DNA from 3 places in the Paenibacillus spongiae genome. Region 1 is predicted to be linked to each of the others. Evidence: riboswitches for the same ligand, from Rfam matches in the RefSeq annotation. Region 1 holds a riboswitch; each other region holds the start of a gene.

The links. Region 1 has a riboswitch for cyclic di-GMP ahead of L1F29_RS23345 (transglutaminase-like domain-containing protein). Riboswitches for the same ligand answer to the same signal wherever they lie in the genome.
Region 2: linked by a shared signal. The riboswitch ahead of L1F29_RS32770 (putative bifunctional diguanylate cyclase/phosphodiesterase) and the one ahead of L1F29_RS23345 (transglutaminase-like domain-containing protein) in region 1 are both predicted to bind cyclic di-GMP.
Region 3: linked by a shared signal. The riboswitch ahead of L1F29_RS07495 (PilZ domain-containing protein) and the one ahead of L1F29_RS23345 (transglutaminase-like domain-containing protein) in region 1 are both predicted to bind cyclic di-GMP.

What each region holds. Positions count from the first base shown of each region.
Region 1 covers NZ_CP091430.1:5,134,014-5,140,679, forward strand. The annotation lists gene L1F29_RS23335 (5' nucleotidase, NT5C type) at 1-148, opposite strand, end outside; gene L1F29_RS23340 (class D sortase) at 465-1,133, shown strand; gene L1F29_RS23345 (transglutaminase-like domain-containing protein) at 1,198-2,013, opposite strand; cyclic di-GMP riboswitch class I at 2,028-2,108, opposite strand; cyclic di-GMP riboswitch class I at 2,144-2,225, opposite strand; gene L1F29_RS23350 (LPXTG cell wall anchor domain-containing protein) at 2,369-5,803, opposite strand; gene L1F29_RS23355 (response regulator) at 5,974-6,666, opposite strand, start outside.
Region 2 covers NZ_CP091430.1:7,294,817-7,301,482, reverse strand. The annotation lists gene L1F29_RS32780 (response regulator) at 1-830, shown strand, start outside; gene L1F29_RS32775 (cupin domain-containing protein) at 937-1,440, opposite strand; cyclic di-GMP riboswitch class I at 1,632-1,724, shown strand; gene L1F29_RS32770 (putative bifunctional diguanylate cyclase/phosphodiesterase) at 1,991-3,448, shown strand; gene gdhA (NADP-specific glutamate dehydrogenase) at 3,548-4,909, opposite strand; gene L1F29_RS32760 (diaminopimelate dehydrogenase) at 5,347-6,330, opposite strand; gene L1F29_RS34280 (stalk domain-containing protein) at 6,636-6,666, opposite strand, start outside.
Region 3 covers NZ_CP091430.1:1,642,697-1,649,362, forward strand. The annotation lists gene L1F29_RS07480 (class I SAM-dependent methyltransferase) at 1-941, shown strand, start outside; gene L1F29_RS07485 (histidine kinase N-terminal 7TM domain-containing diguanylate cyclase) at 1,088-2,737, shown strand; gene L1F29_RS07490 (HD-GYP domain-containing protein) at 2,814-3,896, shown strand; cyclic di-GMP riboswitch class I at 3,951-4,048, shown strand; gene L1F29_RS07495 (PilZ domain-containing protein) at 4,245-4,949, shown strand; gene L1F29_RS07500 (ABC transporter permease) at 5,083-6,327, opposite strand; gene L1F29_RS07505 (ABC transporter ATP-binding protein) at 6,324-6,666, opposite strand, start outside.

The DNA of each region.
Region 1 (6,666 bases):
CCTTCAGTTGCGGCCGCAAATCCTCCAGATAATAGCCCCTTAATTCTTCGATTGTAATATTCTCGTTGTACGTCCCGTTAAACCTGCCCAGATGCTTCGGAATAAAATCGGCAATAACCTCGTCCATATCGATTGCAATTCGCTTCATTCTGATACCTCCGTCTACAATTGTACGCGCAAGCTGTCGTAAGCCGGCTCAATGCCATGCGGCTTGAAGATGTCTGCCATCTCGTAACTGCAAAAACTTGCATCCGGTAATTATACTATAATTTTGCAGTTTTATTTACAATTTAACACATAAGATAACAGCGCTTACCCCAAGTAATCCGCTTGCCGGTATAACGCTAGGATACCTGATTGTTATGAAGTGTTCATACTAACGCTTGCTTTGCTCAGTATTTGGATAGTTTCTTCCTCTATAATGAAGGAAAAGACTATTCATACCTATATGGAGTGAGACAATCATGACTAGAAACAGAATATTGCCCGTTGTCTTGATCATAACCGGAGCGATTATCCTGCTGTTTCCTACTGCCAGGGAATACTATTACAATTGGCAGGAAGGCCGTCTTCTAAGCGAACTGGAGCATGCTCCCGATTTGAAACCGGCCGGTGCTGCGAACAGTCCGATTCAAGCCGAATACGAGAAGCTATCCCAATTGTTAACGCAAACCGCCAACAACCCGGAACCTCAGCCGGCTCCCGAGACCGTGAAGAAACCTGCTCAAGATCTGGACGATAACGCCATTGGACTTATAGAGATCGATAAGATCGATCTCAAGCTGCCGATCCTGGAAGGGGCCTCTCAGGCAAACTTACGATATGCAGCCGCCCATATGACGGAGACGAATCCAATCGGTCAAACCGGCAATGCCGCCATAGCGGCTCATCGAGCCAGAACCAAGGGCCGTTTATTCAACCGGTTGAACGAGCTTGAGATTGGCGATAAAATTACGATTCAAACGAACGATAAGCAATTGACTTATAATGTGAACAAAATTTCGATCGTGGAACCGACCGACTTATCGGTTCTGGCAAGCAGCGACAAGGAGTCGATCGTTACGCTGATTACGTGCGAGCCGCTGAAGAACCCGACTCACAGGCTGATTGTACAAGCCTCCCTGGAGAGCTGAATTCTTCCAAAATAATAAAACTGCCGGAGCGAATGCCCGGCAGTTTTTTGGTATCTGCAGCAGATCAATAGGTCTTTTCCACTTTATAATCTTTGGCGGATTTTGCGAAGGTGAACGGTTTTTCGGATTTTTTCAAACCGGTATCGACCGTCGTATCCACCAGAACCCATTTTCCGTTCAAATAGACTTCATTCCAGGCATGGTAGCCGTCAACCTGGCTGGTTGTTCCCATCACAAGCTTGGCCGGTATGCCTTCGCTGCGGAGCATCGCGGCATATAAGGAGGCGAAATTGTAGCATACCCCTTTGCTTGCTGCGAGCGTTGCGTCAATGTCCGGTATATAAGCCGAGTCGGTCAGCTTCTTGGCCAGCACGAAGTCATATTTCACATTGCTAATGATGTATTGGTAGATGGCCTTAGCCTTTTCTTCATCCGTCTTGCTGTTGCGGGTCAGTTCCTTTGCTTTGGCGGCGGTTTTCTTTGCATCCATCCAGTTTACATGCTGGATCGAGTGCAAGTAGATATCCGCTCCGTTCGGCACTTTGACCGTAACCGACTTGGACAAGACCGCCCGGTATTTCGTCTTCGTCACATTCTCCAAAATGACAACGCTGTATGCCCCATTGCCCATTTGGAGAGGGAGCCATATCGGCTTCGTTGCTTTCGCCTTATCCAATGAGTAAGTGTATGAATTTGCACCCTTCGTAATGACGGCTTTCGTCACCTTGCCCGCAGGGGCATCATAACGAATTCCGATCGCTCCCTTATCCAGCTTGGACAGGTCAAGCCGTTCGTCTTCCGCCTCAGCGGCAGACGCACTCGGAATTATAGCTGCTGTCAGAATAATAACTACCATTATCATAAACGACAATTTTCTCATCGGATAAAACTCCTTTCGGTAGCTGGCTGCCATCCATTCGGGAAGGCCCTGTAGCTTTGCGTCCCTGCCTTTCGGCAGGTTTGCCGTTATCGTACTTGTTTCATCGGAACAAACAAAAAAAGCCTGAACATTCGGTAGCTGGCTGCCATCCATTCCGGGAAGGCCCTGTAGCTTTGCGTCCCTGCCTTTCGACAGGTTTGCCGTTATCGTGTGGCTTTATCTACGACATAATCACTGGATTCTATGTTCAATATACATGACTGCTAGACTACTGTCTATCTATTCATGCAATAATTTCGCGATGATTGGCGAGGCCTGACGCGCTTGCATCAGGCCCCGCCCCATTGGATCGCTATTATTGCGTCTTGCCGTTCATTCTTCTTCTGATGAGCATGAATGCTCCCAGAATAATAATGCCAAGACCCGCAAATTGATACGGCAGGCTGCTGTCTTCTCCGGTCTTCGGCAAGGTTGTGAGCCCACTGCTGGATGGTTTTCCTTTCGGGCCTCCGTCCAGGCCTCCAAGCGGATTACGATCCGTATCAACTTCATACAAGTCCTCGGGCGAAGTACCCGGCTTGACGTTCGTCCCCGGTTTGCTCGGGTTAGTCGTATCTGTCGGAGTTCCCGGTTTGCCCGGCTCTGACGGATCTGTCGGCTCTCCAGGCTTGGTCGGAGGCGTTTCTTCCTCTCCCGGCTCTGTTGGCGTTTCCGGATCAACTTCTTCTTCCGGTTCCGTCGGCTCGCCTGGATCTACTACCGGCGGCCAAGGAAATACTGGCGGAGGAGTCGGATTAACCGGCGGATCCGGCAGCTTCTTGTTCGTTATCGTTTCGAGCGCGTTCGCCGAATTAATCGTAACTTCAAGATCAGCTGCATTCAACTCGTATCCTGCAGGAGCTTTGATCTCCTTCAAGATGTAAGTGCCGTATCTGAGATTTGTGAAATCGGCTTTGCCGTCCGCATCGGTCGTCTGCTGGCTGCCCGGTACAATCGTCCCATTCGATAGCTTGCGATCTAATTGGAATACGGCACCAGGAAGCGTTACGACTGTGTTCTTCTCATCAACCTTAAGGATGGACAGGCTGCCTCTCAATCCGCTGCCTGTACCCGACCCGGACGATTTGCCGACTACGATGGTCTTCTCCGAGCTCAAATCGGTTACGTTTACGCCCGTGCCCGCGAACGTGACTGCGTTGCTTAACTCATCCCCGTCGTCCGCGGCAATCGTAGATTTGTATTCCAAGATGTAAGCGGTGCTGATCGGATTCTTGAAAGAAAGTTCGAAGGTTTGTCCGCCGCCGGCTGCCTTCGTTACGGCAACGGTATAATCCGTTCCTTGGACCAGCTCTTTGCTTACGTCCTTCGTCACTCCGCCGTTCCCGTCAACAATCGCTTGATATAGATGGAACGAATCTTCTTTGATGATTTGCCCATCGCTGGATTCATCGATAATTTTGGCATTCGTAACATGGGATTGACCTTGATTGATCGTAATCGTCCAATCAATGTCGCCCCCGTTCTGCTTGCCGCCCTTCGTTACATACTCGGTACCGTGGGGAATCGCAACCGATGCGTACAAGCCTTCGGTAACTTTATCGATTCCCTCATGCAGATATGCCGTATTTTCTACTTTATCCGCGATAATCGTATTATCCAATATCGTTTCGAACGTGACATAGTAAGGCTTGTCGATCGTTTGATTAAACTTCACATGCAGCTTGTTATCTCCATCGACGGAGTGCGTATAAATCGTTCCGTCATCTGGAATAGGGGTGCTGGCAATCTGGAACCCCCCGTCCTTCTTAATGCTCATGTCAAACAATTTCAACGATCCGTCTACGAATGATTGACCGGCAAGCAGCGGATCGATCAGTTCAGCGTTGCTGACCGTTTTGCCGTTGTAGTTAAAGCCAACCTTCCACGTAACCTTCTTCGTTACCGGATTATAAGATCCGTTCTTGAATCCGTTGAGCTTGGCTTGCCCCTTTGGATCGAAATCCGATCCGGCTGTAACGCTGTGCGGCTTGCCGTCCGCATCCTCCCAAGTTATTACAGCTGTATTCTTAGATGCTTGCAGCGTACCGAAATCCCAATCCGTGCTGTAGAATTTCGTCTCGTACGTAATATTGAACGCCGTCGTTACAGGCTCCTTCAGATGAATGCTGAAGCCCTTCGTGTAATCGTGGACGCCAGGTGAAGACTCTGGATAAATGATGTCGTACTTCGATGGATCCAGTCCAACAACAGACAGCGTATTAGGGATCAGCTCCAGCTTGCCGCCTGTGAACGTATCCGCAATCTTCAAATCTGTCATCGGCTTGTTATTGCCGTTGATCTGAATATTCCATTTTATCGTTTTGCTGATATAGTCCGCATCCAAGGACTTGATTCCGAACTGCTGGAAAATCCACCGGTCCTTCGGAACGGGATCGGTCCCCTTCGTCGAAACCGTGTTCGTTATTTTCTCATTGGCATATACGGGACCTGTCGGCTGTGTCTTGTACTCGATCTCGTATGCGGTATTGATGGCCGAATTGAATTGAAGTTCAAATCCAGCCTTCCCATCCTTGGCCGGGATCGGAGTATCTGTATAATTCTGAACCTCGCTGCCTCGGGTGCCGTTACCGTTACCGTCAACCGTAACATTATAAACATGCAGAGTTCCTGGTACTAAGGCTTGACTGTCATTGAACAAATCCGTCAGCTTGGCATCCGCTTGAGGAATGTCCATCTCGCCGTAATTGTACTTGATCGTCCACGTAATGGTTTGAGAACTCCGGTCATAGGCGGATTCTTTGTCCAACAGCTTGCCATAAGAGACATCGACGGAAGCTGTGGCATCTACGGGCGTAATGCCTTCGCCGCTTAATACGGCCGTATTATCAAACTTCTCCAGCCGATCCGTCAGCTTCGTCGAATACTCAATGCGGTAAGCGGAGTCGATCTCGTTCAGGAACGTAATTTTAAAGTCTTTATCGTTATTGTCTCCTGTCTTCTCCACCTTGTAATCGGTATTCAAAACAAGCTCGACAGCAGCCGGATCAACGGAAACATTGCCTGCCAAATTTACCTTCAGCGGGAAAATGTGAATCGAACCGGGGTTCAACTCCATTCCTGCAGGAATTTCATCCGTAACGACCGCATCTTTGATCTTGTCGAGCTTCTTGTTCGCATCGATCGTCCAGTTGATGTTTTTAGCATTTTTGCTTTTGTCGGGAATACCCGACTTTTCAATCGTCTTGCTTACATTGGGAATGAATTTAAGCGGAACCTTGACCACTTTATTGTTAATCTCGGCAAGTTCCACAACCGTGGTCGTTTCTTTGATCTTATCCATGTTCCACTTCGTCTCGAAGGTCATTGTGCCGCCTACCGCGTCTGCGTCGACATCCGGCGCAAAGGTCATGACGACTTTGTTATCGGCTGCAGAGGCTATGAATGTACCGATCGACGCGTCGGTCAGAACACCCGTAATATCAGGGCCGACAATCTTGAACTGCTCCGGAAGATAGAAGGTGAATGTATCGCCGCCTACGTATCCGTGACTATTCGGAAACGCCCATTCATAATTCAGCTTGACGACCATGCCGTCTTCGATTGCAATCGGCTGATCCAATGGCACCTTGCTGCCATCCTTCTTGGTCACCTCCATAGATGCGCTTGTCAGAATGTTTTCCTCGATGACCCCGTTGTTGGACGCCGCGTCGGCGACATTCAACCCGGTAAAGCCGCTCATGCTCTGCAGCAGGAACAGCATTCCCACTACAACCAAACTTAACTTCTTCATCGTTCTTTAATAACCTCCGATTCTTACATTCCATATTGTTAAATACAATCTTCAATCCATCCTAGCATTGCAACATGTCCAAAATCTGACCAAAATCGACAATCCATGACTTTTTCCGGTGAAATAAAAAAAGAGCCGGGCAGCGTATTGCTGCTTCAGGCTCTTATGTATTAATCCACTAGCGGACGAATGCTATTAAATAACCGTTTTGCCGTTTCTGATGGCTCGGAATCATATTCTCGGCGCATCATGCCGGAGAGAAGCTCATATTGCTGTTGAGCCAGCGAATGATGGTCTTCATTCACATAATGCTCAATAAGAGCTTCGTATATTTCCTCCGAATGCGGGTACTGCCGCTGCAGTCCCTCGTACATGTCAACCGCCTTGTCGCCTTGGCCTTCGCTTGCCCAGAAGCGGCACAGCTGCATCCCTTGCCGATAACATAAGCTTCGCAGGCGCTGACGTTCACCATGCGTCCATATGTAGTCTTGCTCGTTCAAATAATCGCCCGGATAGTCGTCCAGCAGCCGATGGTAGTCATCCGCTGATTCAACCGACAGAGGCGGGAGCTTGCCGATCGCTTCCTCCCACTCCTGCATATCGACTTGAAGCCCCTCCGTGCTCAGCCAATAGCCGTCCCCGCTGTTGAGAAGCTTGATGTTCAAGGAGGCCGACTCGAATGTTTTGCGGAGTCTGTAAATCGTCGTGTACATATGGGTAAAGCCCTTCTTCTCGTCAGAGTCCGGCCATAACAGCTCGAGCAGCACCTCCTTCCGGACCGGCTGTCCGCGCTTGTACACCAGATAGGCGAATAATTCGCGGGACTTGGAGGTTCGCCAGGACAGCGGCTCCCCGTCATGCCC
Region 2 (6,666 bases), 2.2 Mb from region 1:
CTGCCGCGTCTGATGTTCTCGATTACGTCATGAGCGTTGGCGGTGTGTATCATCGGACTTCCGATATGCATGAGGCATATAGCCGGGGGCTCACGCTTTGCGAAGCGGGATTCTACGCCATGCCGGGGGAGCTGGTCCGGGAGCCGGAGCCGTGCGAGTATGAACCCCTCCCGCCCGAACGGTTCCGCGCGCTCTTGGCGGCGATCGGCGACGCGGCCTTGCGGGACGACGGGCAGGAAGCGGGCGACCGCATTCGAGAATGGGCCGGTCTGATCGGGGGAGAATATCGTCCCGTGCCGGTCCAAGCGAGACGGATGGCGCTGTTAATCGCGGCCCAGTTGGAATCGTTCAGCTGGGAGAAGAGCGCGGACGCCGAGCCGGCCTGGCCGCTGGAGCGGTTCAAGCAAGCGGCGGAATCGGCGCTTCACGCTTCCGTGCTCGCTTGCGAGGCGCGGCAGCTTGCCGGTCTCATGGCGCAGCGCAATGGCGGGCATACCGGCCGCATGCGCAAGGAGATCAAGGAGGCGCTGCGCCTTATCGCGCGCGATTACGCGCAGATTGAGCTGGCCAACGCGGCGAGGCAGGTCAACTTGAGCCCCAGCTGGTTCGCCGCGCTCTTCCGCAACGAGACCGGCAAGAGCTTTCACGACTATGTGCAGGATTGCCGGCTGGATCGGGCGAAGAGCCTGCTTCGGACAACGGATATGAAGGTATACGAAGTGGCCGATAGCGTGGGGATACCGAATTCGCGATATTTTTCCCGTTTGTTCTCCGAATATGCCGGCGCAACGCCGCTGGACTACCGCAAGGGGCAACAGGCAGCCAGATGATTGTGTGAAATACTGCAAAAATCAGGATGACGCGAGAGAGCGAATTCCTGATTTTTTATTTTAATATAGGGGCTGTTACAGGTTGATTATGTTATAATGATATGGTTTATTTTCGCCAATATTTCATAAGGGGTCCAATAGGTCCATACACAGGATCCATCTCCGGCAGAGGCACATGCGGAATCTCATCCAAGGACTTCAATCTGTCTTCAGGTGCTTCCTTGCGGAGGTTGTAATTCATACCATCCGGGTATGCCCCTACAACTTGAAAGTCAGCGCTTGCGCTTAGCTTCTTATGCGCGGTGCCTGCCGGGAGAACGACGACATCCCCGGCCTGGACAGACACTTCAGTTCCTTGCACGCCTCCCAGCTGCAGGGCTGCTGAGCCTCTCGTCACGCCCAATACTTCATGTGCGTTGCTATGGTAGTGATGGAAGTCGAACACGCCGTTCGTCCAGCTGTTCCGCCAATTGTTCCGGTTAAAACGGCGTTCGGTTTGCGCGGTATCCTCTTTCATGGCGCCCAGGTACAGGATGACAGGGAGATGGCGGTTATTCGGCATGACGCCATCGTCTTCGAAATAATAGATTTGAACCCCGGTTTGTTCCATTGTAAAGCAGCCTCCATTCATCAGCTCGAATCGATTTATACGCGAACCCATTCTTTTCCGATTAAACATTCCTTATTTCGACATGATTCGATATTACTATATAGACAGTGGAAGTCCACGCCCCTATAATGGTTATATAGTCATGTTATTAATAGTTAATAAGCACTACATCAACCAAAACATACATAATTTCATCTTAAAGGCAAACTTATTGAAAAATAAGGACGCAAAGTCATGGGCCTAACGCAGATCGGCAGATTTGCTATGGTTGCCAGACCGCCAGCTGTGGAGAACTATCCGGGGGGCGGATAGTTCTTTTTTATATAAGCAAAGCGTAGGCTTTGCTTATTTCTGAGGGGAGAAACTACTGACGTCGCTGGGACGGCGTCCGCCGCTCTCCCCGCGCGATCGGAAAGTTCAAGGCTGATTGCCAACGCGATTCTGGTCTTATTCAGAGGGAGAAGCTTACTTCGCCGCAGAAGACGGCGAAAGCGTCTCTGCTTATTACTCGGACAAAAACGAAGACAAGCCTGTAGGAGGGAAGATGGAAGTGCCGGCATATGTTTTTGCTTTGCTCCTGGTTATCGTATATCTTATCGCTCATTTGTATTGGTTAAGCAAAAAAAGAATGCTATCGGCGGAGAGTGAAGCGTTCCTGCGAAAGGAACGAAGACTGCTGGAACGAACGGCATTTATGACCCATCATGACATGCTCTCGGGATTGCCGAACCGTCACTATTTCGAGAAGAAGCTGACGCAAGAGCTCCGGCGGCTGGAAGAGCCGGACCAAGCAAGTCGTATGCTGGCGGTCATGTTCATCGATCTGGACCGGTTTAAATACATAAACGATATCTACGGCCACACAACCGGCGACGAAATTATCCGGCTGGTCGGCAGACGGCTGAAGGAAAGCAGCGATAGCCGGATTACGGTAGCCCGGCTCGGCGGAGACGAGTTTGCCGTACTCTTCACGGACATCGATGGGCGCGACGAGCCTTTCGAGTGGTCGCAGGCCATGCTGGATGTGATGGGTACGCCGTTGCAGCTCGCTCCGCTTGAGCTGCGATTGACGGGCAGCATCGGAATTACCGTTGCCCCCGAGGACGGAACGACGACGATGGATCTGATGAGGAATGCGGATATCGCCTTATACAAGGCGAAGGCGCTCGGCCGAAACAAATGCTGCTTCCATACGAAGGAGTTAAATCGCGCGTTCAAGAAGAATCTTGCCATTGAGCAAGCGTTGCGCAAGGCGCTCGAGCAGGAGGAGTTTGTGCTCCATTACCAGCCGCAATATGGCGCCGGCAATAAGCAATTGGTCGGCGCAGAGGCTCTGATCAGATGGCAGCCGCGGGTTGGTCCGCTGGTATCGCCGGCCGATTTCATTCCCCTTGCCGAAGAGACGGGACTTATCGTGCCGATCGGGGAATGGGTTCTGCGAACCGCCTGCAGCCAAGCCGCCGATTGGCTCCAGCGGGGGTTACCGCCGTTCCGAATTTCGGTGAATGTATCCCCCCGTCAATTGGACGAATCGGATTATGCCGAGAATGTGCTGGCGATTCTGGGGGAGACAGGGCTGCCACCCCAGTATTTAATGCTTGAGATTACGGAAGGCGTCGCCATCCGGGAAGAGAAGGAGACGCTTGCCAAGCTGCTCCCACTCAAGCAGCAGGGCGTTCAATTCGCGATAGACGACTTTGGGACCGGCTATTCTTCGTTGAGCTACTTAATGGGGGTCCAGGCCGATGCGCTGAAGATCGCTCAGATGTTCATCAACTACGTTCCCGGTTGTCCGGGTCAGGCGGCGATTGTGAAGGCCATCGTGGCCATGGCGGGAAGCTTGAAGCTTACTGTCATCGCCGAAGGCGTAGAGACGGAGGAGCAGTTCGAATTTTTGCGTTCGCAGGGTTGTCATTGGATTCAAGGTTATTACTTTATGAAGCCGGTTACGGCCATGGAGTTCGAACGGCTTCATCCCATATCGGATCGCGAAGAAGGCGCCGTGTAGCGGCGCTTTTTTTCTTCGTTCCAACGCGGTATTAATTAAAAAAGTCCCCTTCCGCTATAATAACGGTCAGGGGACTTGTCGTATGAGTCCTGTGATAAATTAGATAACGCCTTGAGCAAGCATGATTCTTGCAACCTTCAGGAAGCCAGCGATGTTGGAGCCGACAACCAGATTGCCCTTGCTGCCATACTCTTCAGCGGCTTTCATGCTTTCGCTGTAGATGTTCTTCATGATTTGGAGCAGACGTGCATCCACTTCTTCTGCCGTCCAAGCGAAACGCATGCTGTTCTGCGCCATTTCGAGAGCGGATACGGCTACGCCGCCTGCATTGGCTGCTTTCGCAGGTCCGAACAGGACGTTGTTGTCCAGGAACAGGTCGATCGCTTCCAGCGAGGAAGGCATATTAGCTCCTTCAACGACGGCTTTGACGCCGCCCGCGATCAATTGCTTCGCCGCTTTCGCATCGATTTCGTTCTGAGTGGCCGACGGAATTGCAACTTCGCATGGGATCGACCAGATGTCCGTGAAGTTAGGGTGGAATTCCGCTTCAGGGTGAACCAGCGTGTAGTCGCTAATTCTTTTGCGGTCAACCTCTTTAAGCTGCTTGACCGTATCCAGGTTGATGCCGTTCGGGTCATAAATATAACCGCTTGAATCGCTGCATGCTACGACATGAGCGCCTAATTGCTGCGCTTTCTCGATCGCGTATATGGATACGTTGCCGGATCCCGATACGATGACGCGCTTGCCGTCCATGCTGTCTCCCGTAGACTTCAGCATCTCTTCTGCAAAGTATACGGCGCCGTAGCCCGTTGCTTCCTTACGGATCAAGCTTCCGCCGTAATCCAGCCCTTTACCTGTCAGAACGCCAGCTTCATTCGCATTGCGAATGCGCTTGTATTGTCCGAACATATAACCGATTTCTGCGGCACCAACGCCGATATCGCCGGCAGGAACGTCCGTATCCGGTCCGATGAAACGGTACAATTCGGTCATGAAGCTTTGGCAGAAGCGCATCATTTCCATGTCGGATTTACCTTTAGGATCGAAGTCCGCGCCGCCTTTGCCGCCGCCGATCGGCAGTCCAGTCAGGGAGTTTTTGAAGATTTGCTCGAAGCCGAGAAACTTGATAATGCTTGCGTTAACAGAAGGGTGGAAGCGCAGTCCGCCTTTATAGGGGCCGTTGGCACTGTTGAACTGCACGCGGAATCCGCGGTTAACGCGGACCTTGCCTTGATCGTCTACCCAAGGCACTCGGAAGGAGACCATTCTTTCAGGCTCCACGAGGCGCTCTAGAATACCGGCTTTAATAAATTCCGGATGCCGATCGAACACAGGCGCAAGAGAAAACAAAATTTCGTAAACGGCTTGATGAAATTCTTCTTCATTCGGATTGCGTTTAATGACGGACTCATAAACTGCTTTGACGTAATCGGTACCTTTTCCAGTCGTAATTAGCATCCAAGGGCTCCTATCTGTTGTCTTTTGTATAAATCCCCATAAGATTTGTACTTTTTATCAATTATATAGGGAATATCGCGAAAAACAAAACAAAAATTATTTAATTACCCCTCAAAAAAAAAGTGATAAGGCCAAAAGTGCCAATAAAACCGCTGGTTTCACGGTTTATATCATCCACAATTCGGCAGATAAAATCCGGCCGATATCGGACAAGAGTGATGATTTCGTTCGGATCTGGCATATTCAAGAGGGAGTGAACCATGCTTTTCGTCCGATGCGGCGCGGCAAATGATATGAGGTGCGGACAGCCTCCGAATAACGCTAAAATAGCGGCACTCAAGGCTTGTCCGCATGGAATGGACGGTGTATCCGTTCATCGTATTTCTATAGGGCTAACGATCCCAAATTTGACTCTAATCAACCAAAGAGAGGGAGGCTTACAGAAGCTCTGCTCTTAGCTGCTCCGGCGACTTCGGTGATAAATAGCCTGGCGCGATATCGAAGACGGTCTTGGCGCCGGATACGCCTTCCTTGGATAGGCGGTAAGCGGCCCTCGCATATGCAACAAGCACGCTGGCGGTAAATTCGGGATTGCTGGCGAGCTTTAGAGAGTATTCTATAATTTGACGGTTGTTCTTTCCGGTTACGCCGCTGCGGATCACGAACCCGCCATGAGGCATCTCTGCGTGATTCGCTTCCAGCTCTTCTTGCGTGATGAAGTGAACCGTTGTATCGTAATCGGCAAAATAGTTTGGCATCGAAACGATATCGTTCGTGATGCGTTCCCGGTCGGCATTCTCTTCCGCGACGACAAAGCATTCCCGCAGATGCTTCTCGCGAGTGGAAAGCGCAGGCGTTTCTCCGTTGCGGATCGCGTCGATAACCGATTGAACCGGTACCGTGTACTGTACGCCGGCCTTCACGCCCGGCACGCGGCGGATCGCATCGGAATGCCCTTGGCTGACGCCTTTGCCCCAGAACGTGTAGTCGGTGCCTTCGCTAAGAATGGATTCCGCCATCAGCCGGTTTAAGGAGAACATGCCTGGATCCCAGCCGGTGGAGATGACAGCGACTTTGCCGGATTTGACGGCCGATTGGTTGACTTGCTCGAAGTATTCGGGGATTTTCGCGTGGGTGTCGAAGCTGTCCACGGTGTTGAACATGGTGGCGAAGTGAGGTCCTTGCTCAGGCAGATCCGTTGCAGAGCCGCCGCATAGGATCATAATGTCGATTTCGTTCGAGTACTGCTCGACCTCGCGCACATGAAGAAATTTCAATCCGTCCGGGTTGTTCAGGGTAGAAGGTTCCCGGCGTGTGAAAATACCGACAAGCTCCATGTCCGGATTTTGCCCGATTGCAGAGACAACGCCTTTGCCCAAATTGCCATAACCGACGATTCCTATTCTAATGCTGTTACTCATTCTTGTTAACCTCCACAAAAGATTGAATGCATCTTCCGGTAGTCCCTTAAAGCGGTGGTTGATCATCCCCACACACAAAGCTTACCCATCTCGTCATTATAGCAATTTTTTCAGAAGTATGCCGCTGCTTTCCGTTCAATTTTATTTGCAGTTTTTGCCCTATTATTTGCACAAATCGTGTAGTCGGCAGTCCGGAATTCATCTTATTTGTGTCAATTGCTGCAGAATGAGAGTGATCGATATCAAAAATAGCCCGAGTGCGGCTAGTGCCGCTTCGGGCCATTTCAATTGCTGCAAAATGCGGGTTACGTCGGGGAGTTTCCGGTAATTTGATGC
Region 3 (6,666 bases), 3.5 Mb from region 1:
ACGAGCAATACCGGCAGGCGCTTATCAAAACGGACGAGGCCGATGTTCAGCTGCTCTTCAATAAGAAAGGGAAGGCTGCGATTCTTCGCAAGCCGGCGACAGTCAAGAATAAAACGGAGGCACTCTCCCATAACCGCCAGAAGCAGTACGTCCTGCAGGAAGGCGATGCCGCTCCGTTTCTCGTCGAGCTGGGCATTGTGACTAAGGAAGGGCGCGTCGCCGCTAAGAAGCAGGATAAATTCCGGCAGATAAACCGCTTTCTGGAGATGGTAACCGACATCCTGCCATACCTTCCCGAAGACCGGGAAATCAAGATTGTCGATTTCGGATGCGGCAAATCTTATTTGACGTTCGCGCTGTATCATCTGCTCGCCGTTCAGCAGAAACGGCAAATATCGATTGTAGGTCTGGATTTGAAGGCGGATGTCATTGCATTCTGCTCCGACCTTGCCCGTAAACTGGGTTATGTCCGTCTTACCTTCCAGGTTGGAGACATCGCGAAGTACGAGGAGCAGTCGGCCGTCGATATGGTTGTGACACTTCATGCCTGCGATACGGCGACGGATGCCGCCCTTGCCAAATCGGTGGAATGGGGAGCTTCCGTCATCTTGTCGGTACCCTGCTGCCAGCATGAATTGTTCCGGCAAGTTGCCAATGAGGCGCTGAGCCCGCTGCTTTCCCATGGTCTGCTGAAGGAACGGTTTGCGGCATTGGCAACCGATGCCGTGCGCGCTCAATTGCTCGAGGTGCTCGGATATAAAGTGCAAATGCTCGAATTTATCGATCCGGAGCATACGCCCAAAAATATTTTGATTCGTGCGACATTAGGTCCAAAGACGGATGCGGATCGCAAGTGGCGCGAGTATACCGCTTTCCGGGACAGTCTGCAACTTGCGCCCTATTTGGAGCGGGCATTGGCGGATAAGCTGCCTACCCCCTGATTACGGATGACTGCTGCGAACAATTCTAGTGAAGGGATATAGACATTGTCGAATAAACGCGGGGTATGATAGAATGAGTGGGGACGGGGAGTCCCAGGATTTTTCACGTAATATCAAGCCTGATAGGAATGATGATAGTGGGACTGATGACATGGGTGGATTTAAGCCTCTTTCTCATTCTGTTCGCTTTATTCGTATATATATTTTGCAGGAATCATATCGTCCGGCTGCATAAAACGTACTTGTTGTTCCACTTCTTCATGATGCTGTGGCCCTTCGGGCAGTTTGCCGTCCGAACGACGGATTATCCTCAATTTCAACAGATTTATATCACTGCATCGTACGTCGGCATGTCCCTCTTAGGCTTCGGATGGTTCTTGTTCACGCTCGCTTTGACGGGGCGGATACAACGATATACCGTGCGTTCCCTATTCTATCTATCGCTGCCGGCCGTTCTATCGGCAGCCAGTATCGTCATTAATCCCGGCGGAGCATTCGTGTCGTTCCAGAATTATAATGTGGAACATCAGTTTGGTCCGTTCTTTTGGATCATGCTCGTCCAGCTGATTGCCTATGGGGGTTACTCGCTGATCCTGCTTCTGAAGAGCCGCAGCGAGATTCCCGCCCAGGAACGGCCGCGGATCTACAATGCGGTTACGGGGATGCTCATTCTTGTCGGCTTCGGTGCCCTGGGAACCATATGGAACGTGGTATTAGAGCCTTGGCTGCCCCGCATTCCTTGTATAATGTCGCTAGGCATGGTAATGTCGGGCATCTATTTTGCATTCGCCATACAGCGGCACAAACTGTTCGATATCATTCAGTTCGCCCAACAGGATGTGTTCGATACGATATCGGCGGGGATCATTGTGCTGGACGAACAAGACCATGTGCTGGAGCTGAACCGGTTCTTTCAACCGCAGCTTCAGTTCGAGCTCGGTAAACGCTTCAATATGGAGATCTTTCTGGAGAGCACGACGCATGTCATGAACAAAGAGCAGTTTCTGACCCATTACCGTTCGCATCCGCCGGAGAGAGCGGAAACGGAGATTACGATGTCTACTACTGCAGGCGAGGCGCACTTCACGCTGAACGCCGCTCCTATTACCGTTAACAGGAAGATGATCGGGCGGGTCATAACGATTCAGGACGTGACGGAGCTGCGGCAGCTGGTTGCCGAGACCCGTACGAAGAATGAAGCGCTTCTTGACCGCAACCGGGCGCTGATTCTGATGCAGGACGAGCTGTTTCAAGCGAACCGCAAGCTGGAGCAAATGGCGATAACCGACAGCTTGACGGGCTGCTATAATCGGCGCTTCCTCATGCTGCAGCTGGAGCATGAAGTCGCAACGAACATTCGATACGGCATACCGTTCGCAATCTTTCTATTCGACATTGATTTATTCAAGAACGTGAACGATACGTATGGGCATTTGGCTGGGGACGAGGTTATTCGCTCGACGGCGAAGGTCGTCAAGGACTCGCTCAGAAGAACAGACATTCTGGCGCGGTACGGAGGAGAGGAATTCACCGTATATTTGCCGCATACGAACCGGGCACAGGCCGAGATGCTGGCGGACCGCATTCGAACGTCAGTCGAGCAGCATGAATACCGCACAGGGAAACAGGGGGAGACGATCCGCATCACCATCAGCATGGGGATGTTGGCCGTAGACGGGCAAGCGAAGCAGAATCTGGACGATCCCAAGCTATACCTAAAGGAATTGTTCGCCAAAGCGGATGCCGCGCTGTACAGAGCCAAGGAAGACGGGCGCAACCGCGTTGTGAACCTGTAGGGGCATGGGAATTCACGATTCGGCTTACGGACAGTAGGTCTAATACCTTCAGTAAACCATTAAAGGCGGCGTAGCAATGAGAAAAGTAAATATTCTGTCGGTAAAACCAGGGGACAGGCTGGCTCGACCCGTTTTCCGAGAGGACGGCAATATACTTCTGGGCGTCGGTGTGGAGTTAAACGATCGGTTTATTGAACGGTTAATCATGATCGGAGTAGATGTGCTCTATATCGACGATCCGCTGACTGGCGATATAGAGCCGACGACTGCCATTTCGGACTCGACGCATAAGCGGGCCACTGATGCCGTGTATAAGACGATGACGAAGCTAATGGATCAGCCGAACCTGAAAGGGAGAACGATAGCGCCGGAGCTTGGCAGAACGTTCCGGAGCGTCTTCTCCGAGATGCTTCAAGATCTTATAACACGCGAAGACGTCATGGTCAGCTTGACGAATATACAGGTTACCGATGCCTACCTGTTTCAGCATTCGGTCAATGTCGCCATCCTATCGGGAATCATGGGGCTTGCGAAGGGCTATAACAGACAGCAGCTCGAGGAGCTGGGGATGGGAGCGCTGCTATTCGATATCGGAATGACCAAAGTGCCCAGACCGCTGCTTAACAAGAACACTACGCTGACGCTGGATGAGCGGCTTATTATGGAGAAGCATGCGGAAGATGGCTTCAACATCATACGGGCACAGCATGATATTTCTTTGTTGTCGGCCCATTGCGCCTTCCAGCATCACGAACGCTATGACGGATCCGGTTACCCGCGCCGGCTGAAAGCGGATGCCATTCACGAATACGCGCAAATCGTAGGCCTGGCGGACGTGTATGACGCTTTGACCTCGCCGCGCCCGTATCGAAGACGATATACGCCGACCGAAGCGATCGAGTTTCTATTTGCCGCCGGCAACACCTATTTCGATCTTGATTTGATCAAGACGTTCTGCAAGCATATCTCGATCTATCCGGTAGCGACAACGGTGCTGCTCAGCTCCGGCCAGGTCGGGGTCGTATCGGCGAATAATCCGCTTGCGGTTCACCGTCCGACAGTCCGGGTGCTGCGTGAAGCGGACGGCAAGCCGCCGCAATCGACGTATGAAATCGACTTGAAGGATACGCTTAGCTTATTGATCGTGAAGGAACTATAACGATCCTATCGTTAAGTTCCATACGCGGTCCTATAGGCGCTTTTCATAACTGAAAGCACGAAAAGGCAAACTTGTCGAAAGGCAAGGACGCAAAGCTACAGGGTCTAATGTCCCCCTGCTTAAAGAGGGGCGAGGATAGCCTGGCTGCCGAAACGAGACGCCCGTAATCGGGTGGATAACAACGGCTCCGGATGCAGGAAGCGTTTTTTTTGTTTTTCATAAATACCGGTCCTAATGACGATATAAGAGATATACCTCAGTAGGATACAAGAAGCTTGATGCAACTATATTACACCGCCATGGGGGCTGTTTGATTGTCTCATACCGGGCGCGTGAAGGGAGAACGGCATGAGCAATCAGGCAGAGACAAGCAGAAACGGACGGTATGGAATGGAGAAGACAAGCTTTCCGGCCAAGGCGCTTCTGCACAGCCGAACTGTAGTGGAGAAGGATGGCTACGTATCCACAGGGATATTGACCCATGTGGAGGGCGACATGCTGGAAGTGGAGATGACGGAGTACAAGAGCTTTGAGCTTGGCAATCCGGTCCATCTTACCGTCTATTCGGCTGCAGGCATACAGCGGGTACAATCGACGATTATTGGAAAAGCGGAAGGCTCGCTGGCCGTGCTGCTGCCGCCCCGGGCCTTCAATGGGCTGGAGGAGAAGCGGGAATCCGTGCGGGTCGACGTGCTGCTGGGCGGATCGCTCCGGCATGTGCTTAAGCGGGAGATCGGGGAAGGCGAAGGAGCCGAGACGATCGAGGTAGAGGAATGGATCGATCTGACCATTCGGAACATCAGTCTGGCCGGTCTTGGATTCGAAGTGGTAAGCGGTCCTCACCTGTTCCCGGAGGATAAGGTGGAATTCAGGATCAAGTCAGGCTTTGAATTCCGCTGCACGCTGGCAATCGTTCGCAGCAAGCCGGGCGGCGACCATACCTTCTACGGCGCAAGGTACGAAGGGCTGGACGAGCAGCGGCAGCGGGCGCTGCGGGCGTTCCTGCTCCGGGAACAGATCGCTTCCTATTACCGGATGAAGGAAACCAAATAAGCTTCCGTCTTATACATAGGGACAGGGATAGGAAATAGAGGAACCGGTCAAGCGGGTGCTTGTCCGGTTCCTCTATTTGGAAGGATGTAATTGTATTGACGGTCCTTTGCTTATTCGATGTCCTCTTAATCGATTAGATATCGCGGCGGAGCGCCCGCAGCACATCGATCCGCGTAGCTCTCGCAGCAGGCCGCATGCCGGAAAGGACCGCGACGCCAAGGCTGATGCCGACGCTGACGAGCGTGAGCGAGAATGGGATATAGGTAAACGTAAAGCCTTCCGGAGCTTCACCGTCCAGAGCCGATTCAATGATAATCGGAACGACGGCATTGATAACGGCGCTCAATCCGTAAGCGGCGGCCAGTCCGATCAAGGCGCCGAACAGTCCGATGCCGAAGCTCTCCAGAAGGAAGATGCTGCGGATCGTCTTCGGGTTCGCGCCGATCGCTTTCATGATTCCGATGTCTTGCGAGCGTTCCGTAACCGCCATGGTCATCGTGTTATAGATGCCGATCGAAGCGATCAAGACGGCGATGGTGCCGACGAAGATCAGTCCGATCTTCATGATGAGGAAGACCAGGTCCATTTCCTTAATGGTATCGGCAACCGAATAAAGGCTGTAGCCTTCATCCCTGAGAGCCTTGGACATTGCGGTGACTTGATCCGCGCTCTCGGCGTATACCTTGACATTGGGATGGGTTTCGAAATCTTTATGGAACAAACGGTCTTGGATCGAATCGTCGAGATAGAGCTCAGTCGACTGCAGCCATTCTTTATCCGGCTTCGTCGTCAATCCGACGATGGTCAGCTTGACCATGCCAAGGGACTCTTCTTTCTCGGTAGCCGGATTATACCCGGTCGCGCGGAATTCAATCTGTTTGCCGAGCAGAGAACCCGTATAGGCATCCTCGGTTCCGGCCTTCATCAATTGCTGGGCAAAATGGTAGCCGACGATAGCCTCGGTGCCATTCTTGGGCATACGGCCTTCCGAGAGCTGCAGCCCGGCTTTCGTTTCTTCCTCGAAATTGGTTACGATGGCCGAGGGGCTGCTTTTATAACCCTCCAGGGTGACCTCGCCCTGCGTGAAGCGCTGCGCCGTTACGGCTTTCACGCCGTCGCGCTTCTTGAAGCGGTCCGCGTCGGCTTGGGTGATCGCTTCATGGCTGTCGCCATTCTTTTTGCCGTGGATTTGAATCTCGGTCAGCGTCTGACCCTGCATCATATCATCGACCAGACTGCGCTGAAGACCGAATGCAACGGAGGCGATCATCATCAGAAATGTACAGCCCATAGCGGTGGCGAGTATCGTCATGAAGATGCGCGATTTGTTTTTCGCCATGTTTTGTTTGACGAAGCGCAGCTTATCGCTGGTTTTCACGGTTTCACCACCTCCAATTTACGGTACTCGTTCGGGCTTCCGTTCGCAGGATCTGCGAGCCGGCCGTCCTCGATCCGCATCGTCCGGTTGCCGATCGATGCAACCTTATCGTCATGCGTTATAATGAGCAGCGTAATGCCGTGATCGCGGTTCAACGTCTGCAGCAGCTGCAGCAGCTGCTCTTCGTTCTCGCTGTCGAGACTGCCGGTCGGTTCGTCGGCAAGCAGCACGGGCGGATTCAGGATCAGCGAGCGTGCGATGCCGACGCGCTGCTGCTGGCCGCCGGACAGCTCGCTCGGATAATGGTCGGCGTAGGCTGCGATACCGAGCTTCTCCAGA